Linked DNA regions of Hydrogenophaga sp. SL48. The protein of the gene in region 2 interacts with the protein of the main gene of each other region in a pairwise test. Links are inferred from orthologs where the notes say so. Each region holds a gene or a part of one and is shown on either strand. Other genes may lie near its edges.

The links. The genes of interacting proteins can lie anywhere in the genome.
Region 1: the proteins of groL (region 2) and aceE interact in binary tests that used the Escherichia coli proteins (3 or more experiments, as listed by UniProt). The link is inferred for Hydrogenophaga sp. SL48 from one-to-one orthologs.

The regions. Positions count from the first base shown.
Region 1 is NZ_CP063400.1:2,024,731-2,028,258, reverse strand. What follows is about bases 298-3,528. They hold aceE (pyruvate dehydrogenase (acetyl-transferring), homodimeric type), read left to right. Parts: upstream 298-625; coding sequence 626-3,328; downstream 3,329-3,528. Other genes in these bases: aceF (dihydrolipoyllysine-residue acetyltransferase), read left to right, coding at 3,347-3,528; IM738_RS09620 (PAS domain-containing sensor histidine kinase), read right to left, coding at 298-433. Also shown: more of IM738_RS09620, read right to left, coding at 1-297. UniProt on the Escherichia coli protein: Component of the pyruvate dehydrogenase (PDH) complex, that catalyzes the overall conversion of pyruvate to acetyl-CoA and CO(2).
Region 2 is NZ_CP063400.1:274,724-278,271, reverse strand. What follows is about bases 256-3,208. They hold groL (chaperonin GroEL), read left to right. Parts: upstream 256-883; coding sequence 884-2,533; downstream 2,534-3,208. Other genes in these bases: IM738_RS01265 (MFS transporter), read right to left, coding at 2,746-3,208; IM738_RS01275 (co-chaperone GroES), read left to right, coding at 548-838. Outside these bases: IM738_RS01280 (carotenoid biosynthesis protein), read right to left, coding at 1-171; more of IM738_RS01265, read right to left, coding at 3,209-3,548.

The DNA of each region.
Region 1 (3,528 bases), 1.7 Mb from region 2 along the record:
CGCTGGGGGAGGTGTAGCTGGCGGCCACGGTGCGCCGTGCGTCCACCCAGCTGATGGCCTGAAGTTCCGGAAACTGGCTGATCAGGGTCTCGGCCTGGAACTCGAATTCTTCGGCGCTGATTTCCTTGTTGTCCACCTCGCGGGCGAGACGCATCAGCTGCTCCTGGCGTTCCAGCAGCCGCAGCCTCAGGCGCTGCTGTGCGTACTCGACGTCGCGGGTCACCGCTTCCTGTTCGCGCTCCAGCTCTTCATAGCGCAGGTAGGTGATCGCCACGGCGATGGCCGAGAGAAAGAGCAGCACCGAGAGCAACGGCGCCAGCGTCGCAAAGCGGTCCTGGCGCGAGGGCGGCAGCCTGCGCCACCAGCGGTTCCACCAGCCCAGCGGGGTGCTGTTCCCCACCGGGGTGACTGGTTTTTCGGGGGCAGATTTCATGCGCCGAGTTTACGTGTGGGCACCTGCCTGCAAGAGGATAAAAGCCACAGGCTGCTATAAATTTGATATCTGCAGTATTCCGCATAATGAAATATAAAAGCACATATTGAAATTGCCGCTGTTTTGTGGAAAAATCCGTGACACTGCGGGAAGCCCGCCGTAAGCTCAATTTCAAACCAACAGGAGACAAGCATGTCAGCGTCCGACGCTCTCAATGGCCGTGGTGTGGGGGATGCCGATTCCCAGGAAACCCGCGAATGGATGGAGGCGCTGGCCGCCGTGATCGAGCGGGAGGGGCCGGAGCGCGCGCACTTCCTGCTGGAACAGTTGCTCGAAGAAGCCCGCCAGAACAGCATCGACCTGCCGTTCTCGGCCAACACCGGCTACGTCAACAGCATCGAGGCCGACCAGGAAGCCCGTTGCCCAGGCAACATCGAGATCGAAGAACGGCTGCGGGCCTACATGCGCTGGAACGCCATGGCGATGGTGGTCAAGGCCAACCGCCACAACCCCGAAGACGGTGGCGACCTGGGCGGTCACATCGGCTCCTTTGCCTCGCTGGCCCACATGTTCGGCGCCGGCTTCAACCACTTCTGGCACGCCGAGAGCGAGAACCACGGTGGCGACTGCCTCTACATCCAGGGCCACGTGTCGCCCGGCGTGTACGCCCGCGCCTACCTCGAAGGCCGCCTGACCGAAGAGCAACTGCTCCATTTCCGTCAGGAAGTGGACGGCAAGGGCCTCTCCAGCTACCCGCACCCCAAGCTGATGCCCGAGTTCTGGCAGTTCCCCACCGTCTCGATGGGCCTGGGCCCGCTGATGGCGATCTACCAGGCGCGCTTCCTGAAATACCTGCACGCCCGCGGCATCGCCAACACCGAGAACCGCAAGGTCTGGGTGTTCTGCGGCGACGGTGAAATGGACGAGGTCGAGTCGCTGGGCGCCATCAGCCTGGCCGCGCGCGAAAACCTCGACAACCTGATCTTTGTGGTGAACTGCAACCTGCAGCGCCTGGACGGCCCGGTGCGCGGCAACGGCAAGATCATCCAGGAACTCGAAGGCGAGTTCCGTGGCTCCGGCTGGAACGTGATCAAGCTGCTCTGGGGCTCCAATTGGGACCCGCTGCTGGCGCGCGACAAGGACGGCGCCCTGCGCAAGATCATGATGGACACGCTGGACGGCGACTACCAGGCGTTCAAGGCCAATGACGGTGCCTACGTGCGCAAGCATTTCTTCGGCCGCGACCCCAAGGCGCTGGAGATGGTGGCGCACCTGAGCGACGACGACATCTGGAACCTGCGTCGCGGTGGCCACGACCCGCAGAAGGTCTACGCCGCGTACCACAAGGCGGTGAACCACAAGGGCCAGCCGACCGTGCTGCTGATCAAGACCGTCAAGGGTTTTGGCATGGGCAAGTCGGGCGAAGGCAAGAACAACGTGCACCAGACCAAGAAGCTGACCGACGAAGACATCAAGATCTTCCGCGACCGCTTCAACCTGCCGATCCCCGACAGCGAGCTGCCCAAGCTGCCGTTCTACAAGCCGGCCGACGATACGCCGGAGATGCAGTACCTGCACGCCCGCCGCAAGGCGCTGGGGGGATACCTGCCGCACCGCCGCACCAAGGCCGACGAGAGCTTCACCGTGCCCTCGCTCGACACCTTCAAGAGCGTGATGGAACCCACCGCCGAAGGCCGTGAAATCTCGACCACGCAAGCCTATGTGCGCTTCCTGACGCAGTTGCTCCGCGACCAGGCCCTGGGTCCGCGCGTGGTGCCCATCCTGGTGGACGAGGCCCGCACCTTCGGCATGGAAGGCCTGTTCCGTCAGATCGGCATCTACAACCCGGCAGGCCAGAACTACACCCCGGTCGACAAAGACCAGGTCATGTACTACAAGGAAGACAAGGCCGGTCAGATCCTGCAGGAAGGCATCAACGAGGCCGGCGGCATGTCCAGCTGGATCGCGGCGGCCACGAGCTACAGCACCAGCAACCGCATCATGGTGCCGTTCTACGTGTACTACTCGATGTTCGGCTTCCAGCGCATCGGCGACCTGGCCTGGGCGGCCGGCGACATGCAGGCGCGAGGCTTCCTGCTCGGCGGTACCAGCGGCCGCACCACGCTCAACGGCGAAGGCCTGCAGCACGAAGACGGCCACAGCCACATCCTGGCCGGCACGATCCCGAACTGCATCAGCTACGACCCGACCTTCGCGCACGAAGTGGGCGTGATCCTGCACCATGGCCTGAAGCGCATGGTGGAAAAGCAGGACAACGTGTATTTCTACCTGACCCTGCTGAACGAAAACTACGCCATGCCGGGCCTGACCGCCGGCACCGAAGAGCAGATCATCAAGGGCATGTACCTGTGCAAGCCGGGCGCCAAGGGCGACCAGCGCGTGCAACTGCTGGGCTCCGGCACCATCCTGCGCGAGAGCATCGCCGCCCAGGATCTGCTGGCCGCCGACTGGGGTGTGCAGGCCGATGTGTGGAGCTGCCCGAGCTTCAACGAGCTGACCCGCGACGGCCAGGACGCCGAGCGCTTCAACATGCTGCACCCGACCGAGCCGCAGCGAGTGCCTTTTGTGGCGCAGCAGCTGGAGAAGCACGCCGGCCCTGTGGTCGCGTCCACCGACTACATGAAGAACTACGCCGAGCAGATCCGCCCGTTCATGCCCAAGGGCCGTTCGTACAAGGTGCTGGGCACCGACGGCTTTGGCCGCAGCGACTTCCGCAGCAAGCTGCGCGAGCACTTCGAGATCAACCGCCACTACATCGTCATCGCCGCCCTGCGTTCGCTGGCCGACGAGGGCAAGCTGCCGTTGGCCAAGGTGGCCGAGGCGATCAAGAAGTACGGCATCAAGGTCGACAAGATCAATCCCTTGTACGCATAAATTTCCGGAGACAACAACATGGCACTGGTAGAAGTGAAGGTCCCGGACATCGGCGACTTCGACGAAGTGGCGGTCATTGAACTGCTGGTCAAGGTGGGCGACACGGTCAAGGCCGAACAGTCGCTGATCACGGTCGAGTCCGACAAGGCCTCGATGGAAATTCCGTCCAGCACCGCTGGCGTGGTGAAAGAACTGCGAGT
Region 2 (3,548 bases):
GAGCAGCGCCCGCGCCGACCAGGCGCAGGCCCAGAACATGACCACAGAGGCACCGGCCAGCGCCAGCGTGAGCGGCGGGTCGCGCCACGCGGTGGCCAACAGGTAAGCGACGGACAACAGGCCCGCCGACCACACAACAAACGAACGCGAACGCACAAGGGCCACAGGCACCTCACAGATTGATGTTGATCACAAACCCCCTGACCTCTCGGCCTGCAACCGGGCAGTGGAGCCCGACCCAAGGACCGAACCGATTGTCACCGTTTGTCAAAAATCGACACACAGCGCGCCGGTGTACAGCCGATTTGCCGCACAGGCATGGACGGGTTTTCCCGAAATAGACCGGCCAATACCCACATCCGTCCCCGACTGGAGGGGAAAAAGAAGCCCCTGCGTCTTGAAAACGACACAGGTCGCCCTTATCATTAGCACTCGCTGACGTTGAGTGCTAACACCTTGACGCCAAGTCGATCAGCGGCCCCACCCGTCCCGGGATGGCTGAAACCGTCTGACCCAATCCCTTCCTCGTTCAATTTCAGGAGATGCAATGAACCTTCGTCCTCTCGCCGATCGCGTGATCGTCAAACGTATCGACAGCGAAACCAAGACCGCTTCCGGCATCGTCATCCCCGACGCCGCCGCTGAAAAACCCGACCAGGGCGAAATCCTGGCCGTCGGTCCCGGCAAGAAAAACGACAAAGGCGAACTGTCGGCCATGAACGTCAAGGTCGGTGACCGCGTTCTGTTTGGCAAGTACAGCGGCCAGACCGTCAAGGTCGACGGCAATGAACTGCTGGTCATGAAGGAAGACGACCTGTTCGCGGTCGTCGAGAAGTAAATCTTCCGTCCCTCATCCCAAACCAATACTGAAGGAACCTGAAAAATGGCAGCAAAAGACGTGATTTTCGGCGGCGAAGCCCGCGCCCGTATGGTTGAAGGCGTGAACATTCTCGCCAACGCCGTGAAAGTGACCCTGGGCCCGAAAGGCCGCAACGTGGTGCTCGAGCGCTCGTTCGGCGCCCCCACCGTGACCAAGGACGGTGTGTCCGTGGCCAAGGAAATCGAACTCAAGGACAAGCTCCAGAACATGGGCGCCCAGATGGTCAAGGAAGTCGCTTCCAAGACCTCCGACAACGCCGGTGACGGCACCACCACCGCCACCGTGCTGGCCCAGGCCATCGTGCGCGAAGGCATGAAGTACGTGGCCGCCGGCATGAACCCGATGGACCTCAAGCGCGGCATCGACAAGGCTGTGGAAGCCCTGATCGCCGAGCTGAAGAAGGCCTCCAAGGCCACCACGACCAGCAAGGAAATCGCCCAGGTCGGCTCCATCTCCGCCAACTCCGACTCCAGCATCGGCGACATCATCGCCAATGCCATGGACAAAGTGGGCAAAGAAGGCGTGATCACCGTGGAAGACGGCAAGTCACTGCAGAACGAACTCGACGTCGTCGAAGGCATGCAGTTCGACCGCGGCTACCTGTCGCCCTACTTCATCAACAACCCGGAAAAGCAAGCCGCCTTGCTGGACAACCCCTTCGTGCTGCTGTACGACAAGAAGGTGTCCAACATCCGTGACCTGCTGCCCACGCTGGAGCAGGTCGCCAAGGCCGGCCGTCCGCTGCTGATCATTGCCGAAGACGTCGAAGGCGAAGCCCTGGCGACGCTGGTGGTCAACACCATCCGCGGCATCCTGAAGGTCGTGGCTGTCAAGGCCCCTGGCTTCGGCGACCGCCGCAAGGCCATGCTGGAAGACATCGCCATCCTGACCGGCGGCAAAGTGATCGCCGAAGAAGTCGGCATGACGCTGGAAAAAGTGACCCTGGCCGATCTGGGCCAGGCCAAGCGCATCGAAGTGGGCAAGGAAAACACCACCATCATCGACGGCGCCGGCGCTGCCGCTGACATCGAAGCCCGCGTCAAGCAAGTGCGCGTGCAGATCGAAGAAGCCACCAGCGACTACGACCGCGAGAAGCTGCAAGAGCGCGTGGCCAAGCTGGCCGGCGGTGTGGCCGTGATCAAGGTCGGCGCTGCCACCGAAGTCGAGATGAAGGAAAAGAAGGCCCGCGTGGAAGACGCCCTGCACGCCACGCGCGCTGCGGTGGAAGAAGGCATCGTCGCCGGTGGTGGCGTGGCCCTGCTGCGCGCCCGTCAGGCCGCTGGTGTCATCAAGGGTGACAACGCCGACCAGGACGCCGGCATCAAGCTGGTGTTGAAAGCGATTGAAGCGCCCCTGCGCGAAATCGTGGCCAACGCCGGTGGCGAACCGAGCGTGGTGGTCAACGCCATCCTGGCCGGCAAGGGCAACTACGGCTTCAACGCCGCCAACGACACCTACGGCGACATGATCGAAATGGGCATTCTGGACCCGACGAAGGTGACCCGCACCGCGCTGCAGAACGCCGCTTCGGTGTCCAGCCTGATGCTGACGACCGAGTGCATGGTTGCTGAATCCCCGAAGGATGACGCACCTGCCGGCGGCATGGGTGGCGGCATGGGTGGGATGGGCGACATGGGCGGCATGGGCATGTAAGTGCTCCTTGCCTGAGACGCCATGCCGGCGTTGCAAGGGCTTGCCGTGGCGCTGCCACTGTCTACGCCCTTGCGCCTTGGCCTGGCGCCTCATGCTGCGTCGGAATGCATCACTGCACGCTGACCAACCTCCAAGAAAAAGCCCCGCGAAGCGATTCGCGGGGTTTTTTTCTGGGTGGTTGTCTTCTGGCCTGTGGTTCGCCAGACGGGGGTTCAGAGGCGCGTGGGAGGACCCGCGAGCGAGTCGCGCTCGGCCAGCGGGCGGAACAGGCGCCACCAGGCCAGACTGACGCCGATGGTGCCCAGCCCGCCCAGCACCACCGAGCCCACCGGCCCGAACGCCGCGGCGGTCACGCCCGACTCGAACTCGCCGAGCTGGTTGCTGGCGCCGATGAAGAGCGTGTTGACCGCCGCCACGCGGCCCCGCATGGCGTCCGGCGTTTCCAGCTGCATCAGGGTCTGGCGGATCACTACGCTGACCATGTCGGCCGCGCCGGACACGGCCAGCGCCAGCAGCGACAGCCAGAACGAGGTGGACAGGCCGAACACCACCATGCACAGCCCGAACACGGCCACCGCCACCAGCAGCTTGCGCCCGACGCGCCGCTCCAGCGCCCAGTGCGACAGCACCAGCCCCGCCGCCAGCGCACCGACCGCTGGCGCCGAACGCAACACACCCAGCCCTTCGGGTCCGACGTGCAGGATCTCCTTGGCAAAGATCGGCAGCAATGCGGTGGCGCCGCCCAGCAGCACCGCGAACAGGTCCAGCGACACCGCACCCAGCAGCACCGGATGTCCCCACACGTAGCGCACACCGGCCAGCAGCGTCGACGCGCTGACCGGCTCGCGCGCCACCGGCTGGCGCTCGTAGCGCACCCACAGGCAGGCCAGCGCCGCACCGAGGAACAACAGCGTGCAGACGATGTAGACCGCGTTCAGGTTCACCGCAAAGATCAGCCCACCGAGGGCCGGCCCGCCGATGACGGCCGCCTGGGTGCCGGTGGAGGTGACCGCGG